2 regions of the Flavobacterium suzhouense genome follow, and region 1 is predicted to be linked to the other one. Evidence: riboswitches for the same ligand, from Rfam matches in the RefSeq annotation. Region 1 holds a riboswitch; the other holds the start of a gene.
The links. A riboswitch is a leader RNA that binds a small molecule or an ion and turns the genes downstream of it on or off. The one in region 1 is predicted to bind thiamine pyrophosphate.
Positions count from the first base shown of each region.

Region 2: it holds a riboswitch for thiamine pyrophosphate, as region 1 does, so the genes downstream of both, thiS (sulfur carrier protein ThiS) here and thiM (hydroxyethylthiazole kinase) in region 1, are expected to answer to the same signal.

Region 1 is NZ_JBHUMD010000027.1:31,345-39,022, reverse strand. It holds gene ACFSR3_RS13445 (sialate O-acetylesterase) at 1-1,162, shown strand, start outside; gene tenA (thiaminase II) at 1,308-1,961, opposite strand; gene thiD (bifunctional hydroxymethylpyrimidine kinase/phosphomethylpyrimidine kinase) at 1,948-2,781, opposite strand; gene thiE (thiamine phosphate synthase) at 2,778-3,413, opposite strand; gene thiM (hydroxyethylthiazole kinase) at 3,406-4,209, opposite strand; TPP riboswitch at 4,277-4,369, opposite strand; gene ACFSR3_RS13420 (hypothetical protein) at 4,437-5,261, opposite strand; gene ACFSR3_RS13415 (TIGR00266 family protein) at 5,434-6,234, opposite strand; gene ACFSR3_RS13410 (response regulator) at 6,463-6,888, opposite strand; gene ACFSR3_RS13405 (hypothetical protein) at 7,142-7,606, shown strand; gene ACFSR3_RS13400 (hypothetical protein) at 7,634-7,678, shown strand, end outside.
Region 2 is NZ_JBHUMD010000013.1:16,302-23,979, reverse strand. It holds gene ACFSR3_RS08830 (TonB-dependent receptor) at 1-337, shown strand, start outside; gene ACFSR3_RS08825 (TSUP family transporter) at 357-1,802, shown strand; gene ACFSR3_RS08820 (YncE family protein) at 1,920-3,029, opposite strand; TPP riboswitch at 3,261-3,356, shown strand; gene thiS (sulfur carrier protein ThiS) at 3,417-3,623, shown strand; gene thiC (phosphomethylpyrimidine synthase ThiC) at 3,657-5,477, shown strand; gene ACFSR3_RS08805 (thiamine phosphate synthase) at 5,480-6,070, shown strand; gene ACFSR3_RS08800 (thiamine phosphate synthase) at 6,057-6,677, shown strand; gene ACFSR3_RS08795 (thiazole synthase) at 6,674-7,444, shown strand; gene thiH (2-iminoacetate synthase ThiH) at 7,457-7,678, shown strand, end outside.

The DNA of each region.
Region 1 (7,678 bases):
GGAAATTTTAGTAAAAACAACTGAAGCGGGCGGTCCTTATACGGTAAACATAAAAGGCTATAATGAATTTTCGCTAAAAAATGTCATGTTAGGCGAAGTGTGGTTCTGCTCCGGACAATCAAACATGGAGTGGACAGCAAGCTCCGGAATAGATAATGCAGAAGCAGAAATTGCAAAAGCTAATTATCCCAACATACGATTTTTTGCAGCTCCTAAGCTTTCTTCACCTTACCCTCAGATGAATGTCCCCGGGGAATGGAAAATATGCACACCAGAAACGATGAAGTACTTTAGTGCTATAGGTTATTTTTTTGCAGAACGCCTTCAAAAAGAACTTAAAAATATACCTATCGGTATAATAAATTCCAGTTGGGGCGGTTCTCCTGCCGAGATATGGATACCTGAAACTTACGTTAACAGCAATCCTGTAATGGCTTCAGCAGCGGCAAAACTATCAGCTATGCCCTGGAGCCCTATTGAATCCGGAAGAACTTACAATACTATGATTCATCCGTTTGTTGGCTACAAGATAGCGGGTGTATTGTGGTATCAGGGAGAATCTAACGTTGGATCTGATGTATACGATACTACGTTGGGAGGACTTATAAAATCTTGGCGCGAAGCATGGAAAGACGACTTCCCTTTTTACTATGTGCAGATAGCATCGTATAAATATGAAGGAGGAAATTATCAGGGAGTGACCATAAGAGATGCGCAACGTAAAGTACTTAACCAGGTTGCAAAAACAGGAATGGTAGTTATAAACGACATCAGTACTACGGAAGATATACATCCACGCAATAAAAAGCCGGTCGCAGAAAGGCTTGCCAATTTGGCCTTAAGTAATACATATAGCTTAAATAAGGGGTTGGTTAATGGACCTCTATTTAAAGACCTGAAAACAGACAAGACTAAAATTATCCTGAATTTTAACTATGCCGATGGATTACACTTTAAGGGAAAGACTTCAACACAATTTGAAATTGCAGGGGAAGATGGTGTTTTTTATGAAGCGCAACCCAAAATAGTAAACAATAGCATTGTATTGACTTCCAAAAAGGTTAAAAAACCTGTACATGCTCGCTATGCTTGGCTAAACAGCGCAGTTGCAGACGTGTTTAACAGCGGAGGATTGCCAATGTCTTCTTTCAAAACCGAATAACATAAGAAAAGGGCTTTTAAGGCCCTTTTCTATTAACTTAACTAACTCAAATTATTTAGCATGAAGCCATATTTCGTGCTTTTTGATTGATGCTAATTATATAATACATAATGTGTGCCAAAACTAATATTTCAATAAAAAATATTTACTTTTTCCAGCTCTCAAGCCTGTAGGCGCTATCCCAAAATAAATACTCTAAACGACTGGCGCTCAAAAAAGCTTCACTCATTAGCTGTTGCTGTTCTAAGGTAGCTTTCTCTGCTGCCAGATCACAAATAGCAATAGCCTTGTCTACGAGCTGGCCAAACTCTTCTCCGGCATAGGTCGCAATCCAGTTCTGATAAGGATTGTTGGTTATACTGGCTATTGAAAGGATATGATCACCAACCTTTTTGTATATCCAGAAACACGGCAATACTGCAGCCATACCTATAGCGTTATCAGCCATGTAAACAGTACTCTGTAAATAATGCACATAATGATGGCATGCCGGCGACATAGCTGCTCTCTCCTGCAAATTATAATCTTTAAAATAAGAATCGTGTAGTGCACGCTCCACTACGATAGCCCCTTCCGAAAAGCGAATAAAATCCAGCATTGTGTCAACATCCTGTGTCTTAGCTGCTATTACGGCCAAAGCCCTGGCGAAATACTCCAGGTAATGCGCATCCTGCTGAAGATAATACTTGAATTTTTCAACATCGAGTGTTCCGGCTGCCAGTTCGGTAATAAAAGGCATATTTATAATATCGTTGTATACAGGCAAAGTTTCTGCCCATATCTTTTCAGACCATTTCATTTTTTATCATTTTTTGAGGGTTATAGGAATGGTTTAAAGGCCCATTCCCTTTACCGATTACTACATCGGCAGCATTAAAAATTGCTCCATGAACATACTCCTGTGCTTTGGCTACAGCATCCCGAATAGTGTCACCAATTGCAAGGTAAGAAGCTATAGCTGATGAAAGGGTACATCCTGAACCATGCATGTTTTTTGTATCTATTTTATCCGAATGATACTCCTGAATCAACCCCGCAGCATTTACCAGCATTGAAGTCAGCTTTTCAGATTGCAGGTGCCCTCCCTTTAAGAGTAAGGCTTTGGGCCTCATCTGCATAATCATCGCCGCAGCTTCCTGCATATCATCAATTCCTGTCACCGGAATTCCTGTCAAAAAAGAAGCTTCATCCATATTAGGCGTAATGACCGCCGACAACGGAAATAATTTCTCTACAATTGCAGAAACAGTATCCTCTTCAATAAGGCGATGGCCGCTAGTAGCGATCATAACCGGATCAAAAACGACAGGAATATCAGGATAAGCCTCCAAAACTTCGGTAATAACATTTACAAGGCCCACACTATGTACCATGCCTATTTTTATAGCATCGGGCCTTATATCTTCAAGTACTGCTAAAAGCTGTTCCCTGACAAATTCAGGCGGCACACTATGTATTGCCCTTACACCACAGGTATTTTGGGCTACCAATGCCGTAACCACGCTCATACCATAGCAGCCCAGTGCCGCAAAAGTTTTAAGGTCGGCCTGTATGCCCGCTCCTCCTGAGGGATCAGTTCCCGCAATAGTCAGTACTGTTGGATATGTATATTTTTTCATAAGGCTCTTTCAATTTGATTTCTTAAAACCTCGGCAGCTTTTAAAGGATCTTTGGCACCACAAATAGCTGAAACCACCGCAATACAGTCAGCACCCGCTTTTATTACATCAAAAGCATTGCTTTCATTCATGTTTCCAATTGCTACAAGAGGTTTATCGGTAAGCTTCCTTATTTGAGTTATTCCTTCCAGTCCCCATTCGGTTACGGTATCCGTTTTAGTCGCGGTAGAAAACACAGGACTTACTCCCAAATAATCGGCAAATGCTATTTCAGCATTTGTAAGTTGTTCCAGATACTCAATCGAATATCCAAGCATAGAGCAATCTGCCCATTGTGTTTTTATCTGAGATGGCGGAATATCGCTATTACCTACGTGAATACCATAGGCACCTGATGCCTTAGCTACAGTAACATTATCGTTTATAATTAATGGAACATTATATCTGTCGAGCATATTTTTAAGCTGAATAGCAGTTTCTGTAAACTCCTGAACCGACAAGTTCTTTTCGCGCAACTGAACCATATCAACACCACCCATAACGGCCTGTTCGGTAACCGTAACAATATCACGCCCCCGGCAAGCCTCCCGGCTTACTACCAGATAAAGCCTGCTAAGGAACTTATTATCCATTATCTTCTTCAGCTTTAAGGTATGTAAAGAATTCCTCCTGATTGATCGTATATAATTTATCCAGAATATTTAACTGTAAACTGCCCGGTCCGGCACTTTCTTTTTGTGCCAACTCTCCCGCTATTCCTAACAATGCCATTGCAGCGGCAGTTCCAGTTAATTTATCATTGCTAACCGCAGCAAATGCACCTGTTAGGGCCGAGGCTGTACAGCCCAAACCTGTAACCAGCTGCATGAGCGGATGACCATTACTGATTAGTATTTTTTTATTTCCGGAAACGATTACATCCGTTGCTCCCGAAACACAAACTACACTGCCATAAGTATTGGATAGCCATTGCGCAGCGCCTGTAGCTTCGGTACTTTGATGCACACTGTCTACACCTTTTGATTTTGCTTCGCCCACTTTGGCCAAAGCCATTATTTCTGAAGCATTTCCACGAATAATAGTAGGCTTATAAGTTAACAAGCTTGCTACGGTTTCATTTCGATAAGCCGTTGCCCCTGCTCCAACAGGATCTAAAACCCAGGGCTTACCCAGCCCATGAGCTTTTTTAGCTGCTTTAAGCATGCTTTCAACCCAATATTCATCAAGGGTTCCGATATTTATAACCGATGCTCCGCAAATAGTTACCATATCTTCTACTTCAGGATGAGCATGAGCCATAATGGGCGATGCACCGGCAGCAAGCAGGGCATTAGCTGTGTTGTTCATTACCACATAATTGGTAAGATTGTGTACTAAAGGAGAATTTTTACGAACAGAAAGGATAGAATTCCAAAGAGACTCTTTCATATTTTTTAAAAAACTGATTAATAAAATATGGCTATAGGTCTCCTATACAGAAGTGAAGGAATAAGAATATTATTCCTGCGCTTTTCCCTACGTCGGTGTTAACCGTATCAGGTTCAAAGGGACTCTCTCAATTCTTTTCAGAATACCCCTAAAGCCAAAGTTCAAATATACTGATTGTATTTATAAAACAAAAAAGACATGTGTTAATACCTGTCTTTCATCACTTATTATTTTGGAAAGGATATTTCAAAATTCATTTCGAACTCCTCGCCTTCATTTATATGCCTTACTCCCGGATGCGAATCCCTTATTCCTTTTACCGAAAGGGTAACCTTGTTGTTAATGATTGGCCTCCATCCTTCTTTAGTTACAGTCTGACTTTTATTGTCTACACGTTCATAAAGTGTATATTTCAGGTAATTATTCTTACCTTCTTTTACGACATCAAAAGCGATAGAAAAAATATCCGACAGCCTTACCATTTTAGACCTGTAAGCATCCATAGTACCTTCTTTTACAACCGGCTCTATGGTTTTATTATGCCTGAACTGCCCTACTGTAAAACTTTTTACTTCTACTTTAAATTTGCTGTAGCCGGGTATTTCTGTTTTTCCTACGCCCTCAGCCATGTAGTTTGGCTCAGACTCAACTTCTTTCTTAGCCTTAGCAATACCATCTTTAGAAAGTGGTAAAGAAATTGTTGCCTGTAACAGATGTTCTGTAGCATTATAGAAATGGGAATCAGGACAACGTGAAAAATTATCTTTTACAAAAGTTTCGAACCCCTTCCACACTTTTACTTCTTTCTGTTCTTTTTTCCCATAGTTTGTATAATAACCTATTTTCTTTATCGCTCCGGCTTCTGTCAGATCGAGAGTCGCAGTAATCTGGTTAGTCTTTGGGGTGTAGATTTTTATAGAGTCAAGGTTTGCAAGCACAAAATCGTATGTACTAACCTGTAACTGCCTCACATCACAATTTTTTCCCTGAGCTGATCCATTAACTGAAAAGAACATAAATAATGATGCCGAAAGCAATAATTGTATTTTCATTGTTGTAGTTGTCTTTTTTATGAATGTAATAACGGGGCTGTAACCGCAATTGTTATGCCGCTTATGTAAAACAGTGCAACAAGCGTTTTCCCTACCAGCCCAGCCTATATTGCCAAATATACAAAAACAAAAAAAGGGCCAAAGCCCTTTTATAAATATTCCTTTCTAAATATTAGAATCTGTTATCACCATCAAGAAGATTACCTAGACCGCCCAATATACTTCCCTCACCTCTTTGCTGTCCGCCTCCCTGAGGTGCCGATGCATAAATCCTTCCGGCCAGCCTGCTGAATGGGAGTGATTGTATGTAAACCACACCAGGTCCCTGAAGTGTTGCATAAAATAAGCCTTCTCCACCAAAAATGGTATTTTTAATACCTCCAATAAATTCAATATCATAATCTACCGTTTGCGAAAAGCCTACTATACATCCTGTATCAACCTTAAGTACTTCGCCCGCCTGCAATTCTTTTCTGGCAAGCGTACCTCCTGCATGTACAAAAGCCAGACCATCGCCTTCCAGTTTCTGCATAATAAAACCTTCGCCACCAAAAAGGCCACGCCCAAGCTTACGTGAAAACTCTATCCCTACCGATACACCTTTTGCAGCACAAAGAAATGCATCTTTCTGGCAGATAAACTTACCGCCAAACTGCGTTAAATCCAGCGGAACGATTTTACCAGGATAAGGCGAAGCAAAACTTACTTTTCTTTTGGCATGATACTGGTTAAGAAAAACTGTCATAAACAGGCTCTCTCCTGTAAGCATTCGTTTTCCTGCAGAAAACAATTTGCCCATTATACTTTCATTCTGATTAGAGCCATCTCCAAAAATAGTTTCCATCTGAACACCACTTTCCATCATCATAAAGCTTCCTGCTTCGGCAACTACAGCCTCCTGAGGATCGAGCTCTATTTCTACATATTGCATTTCTTCACCATAAATATGGTAGTCAATTTCGTGTGCAAGCATTTTATTTACGTTTTAGATTGATTCATTTACAAAGCTATTAGACGAAAAGAACAATTATTCGTTACAAAACAAAAATAAAATCGCTATTGCTGTAACGAAAAACCATTTTTAACTACTAATGATTCAAATCATCAGATCAATCATCAATCACCGAAATTTATTTGAGTTAGTTAGAAAATAGAAAAGCCTTTCCAAACAGAAAGGCTTTTTGTTTTGAAATACTATTCACTATGGTGTTTTATTGAGTTTCCAGTATGATAATATATCAGCAATTAACTTTTTATATCCCGAAAAAGTAACCGGCTTTGCAAAATATCCCTGAACCGATCTCTGATAAGCCTTAGAAATGTAATCTGAGGTATCTGAAGTAGTCAGAAAAAGATAAGGCGAACAACGTTCGCTTAGTTCAGGATCTTTAGTAATAAGGTCACGAAGGGTAAAGCCATCAACCTTTGGCATATTGATATCTGACAGAAGTAAGAAAGGCTCGGTTCCTGTAGACTTAAGATAATTAATTACAACAGAGCTGTCTTCTATAACTACCAGTCGGTTATCATAATTATTTTCGGTCATTACCTGATCAAATGCTTCAATCAGGATTTCCCTGTCGTCAGCATCATCTTCAATGAGTATTATGTCTCCATTTGTTTTCATACTCAAATATATCTAAAAAATAAATATTACATTCATCTCGTCTTAAGTTGTAAGGAATTAGGTAAAATTTTAATACATTTTCAACCAATTTACGACAATAATAACCGTGCGGTTTTACAATTTCATTACATTCGCAGATAAATCGACAAAATGCATCCATAGAAACGCAATAGGCTAAAACCTATATTTTTGCTTATCAATTTACCGGATTAATGAAATTTGAGATACTTTTATACTTCAATAACTAAAGCTCATGAAAAAACTTATTTTTTTATTTTCAATATGTCTTATATCACTTAGCGGATTTGCACAAAAAATTACCTCAAAAGAGCTTGAGGGCAACTGGAAACTTGCAGGGTATAATCAAAATGGCATTACTGTTGATGTAGCTACAGGAGCAATAACTGTATCGCCTGAACTGAAAAACCAGATATCTCCTGAAATGATGTCTCAGATTGATCAAAGTTTTAAACAGCTGCTTGAACCGCTAAGAGCTTCAAATGTTACATTTACAAACAACAATGTGGTTCAGCACATGGCAGGCAAAACAAAAAACGGAACATTTGTTATTAAAGATAAAGATGGGCAGCAGGTAATGACTACGTCATGGAGTGATCAGACCACTTCAGAAACGTCAGTATGGATTAAAGACAAACAGCTATATATATTTAAGTATGAACAAGGCCAAAGTGCCGAATTCGTTTTTAATAAAGTTTAATTTCACAGAAAAAAAGGATTTCTAATTATGAAAAATTTTCTTTTCGCTCTTGTTGCGTTTCTTTTAACAGCA
Region 2 (7,678 bases), on a different contig from region 1:
ATGGAGCGGTGCCATTGGTGCTGAATATACTACCGATGCTAAATTTTTTAGCGAGCAAGGTCTTTTCTTTGCGGCTATAGATACCTATTTCAGAAGTGATTTTTCATCGAGTCCGTCACCATCAAAATACCTTAACATAGGTGGATATGCCCTGCTGAATGGTCGTATTGGCTTTAGGGTAAGTAAAGGCCTGTCAGCTTATATATGGGGGAGGAATATCCTTAATCGCAATTATTATGAGCAGTTATTGCCTGCAGCAGGAAATGCCGGGCAATATGCGGCAGTACTAGGTGATCCGGCCACTTATGGTATAACGCTTAAATATGCCCTAAACTAAAACTTTTTAATAAAAAAATATGGCTAATACGTTATTTCCCATTTATCTTAAAACAGAAAACCGCCGCTTCCTTATAGTAGGAGGCGGTAAGGTAGGTCTTGAAAAGACTAATACGCTGCTTAAGCAGAATCCGGAGGTTTCCATTACCATTGTGGCTCCCGAAATCACATCTGAACTTCACAAACTAATTCTGTGGAACCCAAATGTGAAGAGTAAACAAAGAGAATTTAAGCAAACTGACCTTGATGATGCCGATATTGTTATTATCGCTACCAATGATACAGAGCTTAACAAGCATATAAAAGCTTTGGCTAATGCTAAAAGATTATTGGTAAATGCAGCAGATCAGCCCGAACTGTGTGACTTTTATCTTGGTTCTATAGTAAATAAAGGCAGTCTTAAAATTGCAATATCAACCAATGGACGTTCCCCTGTACTTGCCAGAAGACTAAGAGAATATTTTGAGTATGTAATTCCTAACAGTATTGAAAATTCCATTGATCAGCTTGAGATAATCCGAAGAGAACATACAGGTGACCTCGCCGCTAAACTAAACGATCTTAATAAAGCAACATCATATCTTTCGCATGAAAAGAGTATAGCGAAGCGAAATAAAAGACTGGTAGGGCAGATATCATTACTATTCATTGTTTTCGTAATCGGATATGGCCTTTCAACTATCATTTCTGGTAATGAACTAAAAACATATGTCGGCAATATACCCTCAGGGTTTTATGATATGCTGATTGTTGGCTTCTTCGCTCAACTGGTAGACGGTGCCCTGGGTATGGGGTATGGTATTATGTGTGCTACTACTATGATGCTTTTTGGGGTAAAACTGCCGGCTATTAGTGGAAGTATACATACTGCTGAGGTCTTTTCAAGTGCAGTGAGCGGCTATACTCACTATCGTTTTGGTAATGTTAATAAGAAATTGCTTCTTTGGCTTGCTGTTCCTGGGGTACTAGGTGCTGTAGCCGGAGCCATAGCATTGATTTATTTGGGAAATAAATACGAGGCTTTTGCATACGCTGCCCTTTCTATCTACACAATGATTATAGGTATACGTCTTATTTTATTGGCATTGAAGACCGCAAGGCGTAAAAGCCCAGTGAAACGTGTAGGTGTTTTAGGTTTTGTTGGAGGGTTTATGGATTCATTTGGAGGAGGAGGATGGGGACCTATAGTTACTTCAACACTATTGGCTAAAGGCAGAAAAATGAACTTTGTGGTAGGAACAGTCAGCCTCGCTGAATTTTTTGTTACATTATCTGCCGCAATAGCTTTTTTTGCTTCTCTCGGGTTAACACATTGGCATGTAATTGTTGGACTTATTGCAGGAGGTTCGGCCGCAGCTCCTCTTGCGGCGAGGCTTTCAGGAAAATTGCCAAGACGTACTGCACTGATACTGGTTGCAATTCTTGTAATTATATTTAGTGTTAGGGTTTTATTAAAAATTTTTTAATAATATAAAAAGTATCTTGAATATGAAAAAAAGCTCAAAATCAATAATTTTGAGCTTTTTTAATTTGTTGTCATAAATGGATAAATTCCAAAATGTTTATATTAAAAGTCTAAATTATTATTCACCATATAGACTGATAATACTTACTGTATTCCCGGTATAATTAGAAACAATAGCATACTTACCATCTGGGCTCATCTTGATACATCCTGGCGACAATCCAACATTAATAGTAATTGGGACTAACAAATTAGTAGATAGATCTATGATATTCACAGTTCCCTGTCCGGCTGTCAACCCCGTGTAATCAGGTGCACCTGAACTGTATAATGTATTGTAGTTTGAAACAAAACCATAAAGTCCATCTGGAGTAATATCAAATCCGGATGGTTGTATTCCTACTTCAATCAGCGCCGATTGAGTATTTTGTTCAAGATCTACTACACAAACCGTTGTGCCATAAGGTGCAAAGTTATTACTCCCAAAGTTGGTAAGGTATGCAAACTTACCGGAAGCATCAATTTTTAAAGCGAACATACCAAATAGAAATGGGGTTCCTCCAAGAAAAGGAGTACCGCCTATAGTATCAACCACAACGTTAGTAGCCGTAGAAATCTTTGATAGCGTTCCTTGCCATGGCTCACCATTTGTGTAGTTTGCAGTATAAACAAAATCACCTTTTGGACTAATAGCAATTGCAGATGGTGCTGCAGCCTGTGTATATTCACTTAAAGTAATTTCCTGAATAATTTTTTCGCTAATCAAATCTACTACACTTACAGTATTGCCGGATCCGGATGGAATTGCTGTACTCGCACCATAATTATTAACATAGGCTTTAGTGCCGTCGGGGGTAATTACCATACCTGATGGCCCATTAAATCCGTCTATTATTCCGGTAACTTTATTTGTTGCAGTGTCAATTATGCTCACTGTAGATGCATTGGAGTTAGTAACGTAAGCTTTAGTTTCGTCTTTAGATAGCGTTATGGTGTACGGCTGATTAAATGTTCCGCTAGATATTGTTAAGACTGGCATCATGGTTGTTAAGTCTATAAGCGTCACGGTATCACTTCCTGCAATTCCGTAATTATTGCCATTGGCTACATATAATTTAGCAGAATCGGATGTTATTGCCATTGCTGTAGGATTCACACCAACGTTAACAGTGGCAATTAATTTGCTGTTTACAATATTTTTCAATTGATTTTTATCAGTTTTTGACATAGTATTTTTGGTTTAATTAATTTTATCGGTTTGTTTTTTTGGCTGTCCTTGTTTTTTTAATTTTTGTTGGCCTCTAATTATTATAGATCCAGGTTTAAGGAGTGCTAAAACTAAGCACTAAAAAGGACTCGGAATCACGTAGATTTACCCGATTTTAAATTATTGATTTAAGAATTTGGTTTGTTAAAAAAATAATTTTTATGGTATTTATAGAATATACCATTACATTTGCTGCAACTTTAGGGGTGTCTACTACCGTAGGCTGAGATTTTACCCTCTGAACCTGATGCAGCTCATACTGCCGTAGGGAAAAGTAAGATGACTTTGACGTTCCTCCGTGTACAGTCGTAGCCATTCCTAAAGTATATCAATATATACCAACAAGGAATGGAGCTTACAATCAATAATCAGACAAGACATTTTACTGAAAGTACAGTCACTATACAGACTATGCTTGATATAGAAATACCTTTGAAGCAAAAAGGTATTGCTGTAGCCGTTAACAATACTGTTATTCCTAAAACGCAGTGGAATAGCTTTACCCTCTCTTCAACAGACCAGATATTAATTATTTCTGCCACTCAGGGCGGATAGAATTTTATTGCTATAAATCAAACAGACTTTCTAATGGAAAATACAGAACATCAGATTTCCCGCACTCCTTTTCCTAATTCTAAAAAAATATATGTTGAAGGAAATATGCATCCTATAAAGGTAGCAATGCGTGAAATTTCACTACACGATACCAGGCTTTCTAATGGCGGCCTGGAGAAAAATCCACCCGTTACGGTTTATGATACTTCCGGGCCTTATACTGACATTGATGCCGAAATAGACATTCGTAAAGGATTGCCACGCATTCGGGAACAATGGATAATGGAGCGCAATGACGTGGATGAATTACAACAGATTACATCTGACTATGGTAAGCAAAGGCTTAATGATTCTAAACTGGATCATTTACGGTTTTCATACTTACACAAGCCGAAACGCGCTAAAGCAGGCGCAAATGTAACACAGTTGCATTATGCAAAACAGGGAATCATTACTCCGGAGATGGAGTACATAGCAATACGTGAAAATCAGCGTTTAGAAGCTTTTGAACAGCAAAACCCTTCACTTGCCTCTCAGCATATTGGAAATAGTTTCGGGGCAAATACGCCCAAGACAAAAATTACACCTGAGTTTGTTCGTAATGAAGTTGCCTGTGGACGGGCCATTATACCTAATAATATTAATCATCCTGAAAGTGAACCCATGATTGTTGGGCGAAACTTTCTTGTGAAAATAAACGCTAATATCGGCATTAGTGCGGTTACCTCAAGTATTGAAGAAGAGGTTGAAAAAGCTGTTTGGGCCTGTCGCTGGGGAGCGGACACGATAATGGATTTGTCTACAGGGAAAAACATCCATGAGACAAGAGAGTGGATAATTCGCAACTCCCCGGTTCCTATTGGTACAGTTCCTATATATCAGGCACTTGAAAAAGTGAAGGGTATTGCAGAGGATCTCACTTGGGAAGTTTTCCGTGATACGCTTATAGAGCAGGCAGAACAGGGAGTATCTTATTTTACGATTCATGCCGGTGTACTGTTGCGCTATATCCATCTCACCGCTAACAGGGTTACCGGTATTGTTTCCAGAGGGGGATCAATTATGGCTAAGTGGTGCCTGTTTCATCATAAAGAAAATTTTCTATATACCCATTTCGAAGAAATATGTGAAATTATGAAAGCCTATGACGTTGCTTTTTCGCTTGGCGATGGCCTTCGTCCGGGTTCTATTGCCGATGCCAATGATGCAGCGCAATTCGCAGAACTCGAAACGTTAGGCGAACTCACTAAAATTGCATGGAAGCATGACGTTCAGGTATTTATAGAAGGACCGGGCCATGTTCCCATGCATATGATAAAGGAAAACATGGATAAGCAGTTAGCACATTGCGGAGAGGCACCCTTTTACACTTTGGGGCCACTTACCACAGATATAGCTCCGGGGTATGATCATATAACCTCTGCCATTGGTGCTGCTATGATAGGTTGGTATGGAACAGCTATGCTCTGTTATGTTACGCCTAAGGAACACCTGGGATTACCCAACAAAAAAGATGTGAAGGATGGTGTGATAACATATAAAATAGCCGCTCATGCTGCTGATCTGGCTAAAGGTCACCCAGGGGCACAGTACCGTGACAATGCCCTTAGTAAAGCACGCTTCGAATTTCGTTGGGAAGATCAGTTTAATCTGGCGCTTGATCCGGATACAGCAAGGGAATTTCATGATGAAACCCTGCCGGCAGATGGCGCAAAAGTGGCACATTTTTGCTCTATGTGCGGTCCGAAATTTTGTTCAATGAAAATATCACAGGAAATAAGGGAGGTAGCTGAAAAAGGGATGAGAGAAAAATCAGAAGAGTTCGTTGGGGCCGGAAAAGAAATTTATTTGTAGTGATGATTGTTATTACAAATCCGGGAATTTTGACTGATGAAGCGCATATCATTAACAGGCTTTTTGAAGAAGGACTGCAGTTGCTTCATATACGAAAACCTGGTATAGACATCTACAATCTCAAATCTCTTTTGCGTTTGATACATGAGGAATATTATGATAGGCTGGTACTGCATCAGCATTATAATCTGGCAGGACAGTACGGCATCAACAGAATTCACTTTACGGAAAGTAACAGGCCTGATTTTGATAAGACACTCAAGATGCTTGGCAACGACCAAGAGTGGATATTTTCAACTTCAACACACAGTATTGAAGATTTTAACAGATTATCCCATCGTTACGAATATGCCTTTTTAAGTCCGGTGTATAACAGCATTTCTAAACCGGGATATGCGCCCGATACAGATATTATCGAATCAACAAAAAGACGTAGTAATTTTAATACAAAACTGATAGCGTTGGGAGGAATAAGTTATAAAAATAACAAACAAATACTTGAGGCAGGTTTTGATGGTGTAGCCGTTTTAGGAAATATATGGAACTCAGGCGACCCCATATGCGAATTTAAAACGTTTAATGATGAGAAGTAAAATACAATATATATCTCAGGGAGAGACTGCTGACGCTCAGATACAAAATATAAGATCAGTACTTGACGCCGGGTGTAATTGGGTGCAATTACGCTTTAAAAGTGTATCGGAATTGGAGGTGCTGACAGTAGCAGAACAGATTAAAAAAATAATGCTGGGATATGATTGCACATTTATAATCAATGATTATCCTCATATAGCAAAAGCTGTTGATGCGGATGGCATCCATTTAGGACTTGACGATATGGATATAGAACAAGCGAGATCTATTATAGGGCCTGGGAAAATCATAGGAGGTACAGCAAACACACTCAATGACGTGATTAAACGCCATACAGAACAATGCGATTATATAGGCCTTGGACCATTTCGTTTTACAGCAACTAAAGATAAATTGAGTCCTATTTTAGGATTAAAAGGCATACAAAGTATTATGGCGGGAATGAATGAATATCAAATTCATACACCGGTTTATGCCATAGGAGGTATAACACAAGATGATATCAAACATATTATTGATACGGGTATCTATGGGGTAGCATTATCGGGCTATATCACTTCGCACACTCAAAAAAAAGAACTATTCAGTCAATTAAATATAGTATGAAACCATTAGTAATAGGAGATAAGAAATTTGAATCACGACTGTTTTTAGGTACAGGAAAATTTGGATCTGCCACCCAGATGGAAGAGGCTGTCCTGGCTTCAGGTAGTGAACTGGTCACTGTTGCACTCAAACGGATCGATTTTGCAAAGGATACAGATAGCCTCTTATCACATCTGAACCATAGTCATATTAATCTTTTGCCCAATACATCAGGGGCAAGAAATGCGAAAGAAGCCATATTTGCAGCACAATTGGCACGCGAAGCGATGGAAACCAACTGGCTTAAGCTGGAAATACACCCTGATCCTAAATACCTGCTTCCGGACCCTATAGAAACCCTAAAAGCCACTGAAGAATTGGCAAAGCTGGGCTTTATCATCTTGCCGTACATACATGCCGATCCTGTTTTATGCAAGCGTCTCGAAGATGCCGGTACATCAGCGGTCATGCCTTTAGGGGCACCTATAGGCTCCAATAAGGGTTTGAAAACACTGGATTTCTTAGAAATCATTATTGAGCAAAGCAGGGTTCCTGTGATTGTAGATGCAGGAATTGGTGCGCCTTCTCATGCAGCTTTGGCTATGGAGATGGGAGCTGATGCAGTATTGGTCAATACTGCTATAGCTGTTGCGGGTAATCCGGTATTAATGGCAGAGAGTTTTAAAGAGGCTGTTATTGCCGGACGTAAAGCTTTTGAAAGCCAACTGGCAGGAAGCGTTAGTACAGCCTCGGCATCCAGCCCCCTTACTTCATTTTTATATGACTAATACTAATTTCCAATGACGACTTTTAAAAGCCTCTTTGAACAATACCACTGGGATAGTATTCAACAGAAAATACAGTATGTTACAGCAGCTGAGGTACAACATAGCCTTTCCAAAAGAAAGCGTACTATAGATGATTTTTTAATACTTATTTCTCCTGCAGCTATGCCGTTTTTGGAAGAAATGGCTGCGATGAGTAAAGAACTGACACAAAAACGTTTCGGCAGGACCATACAG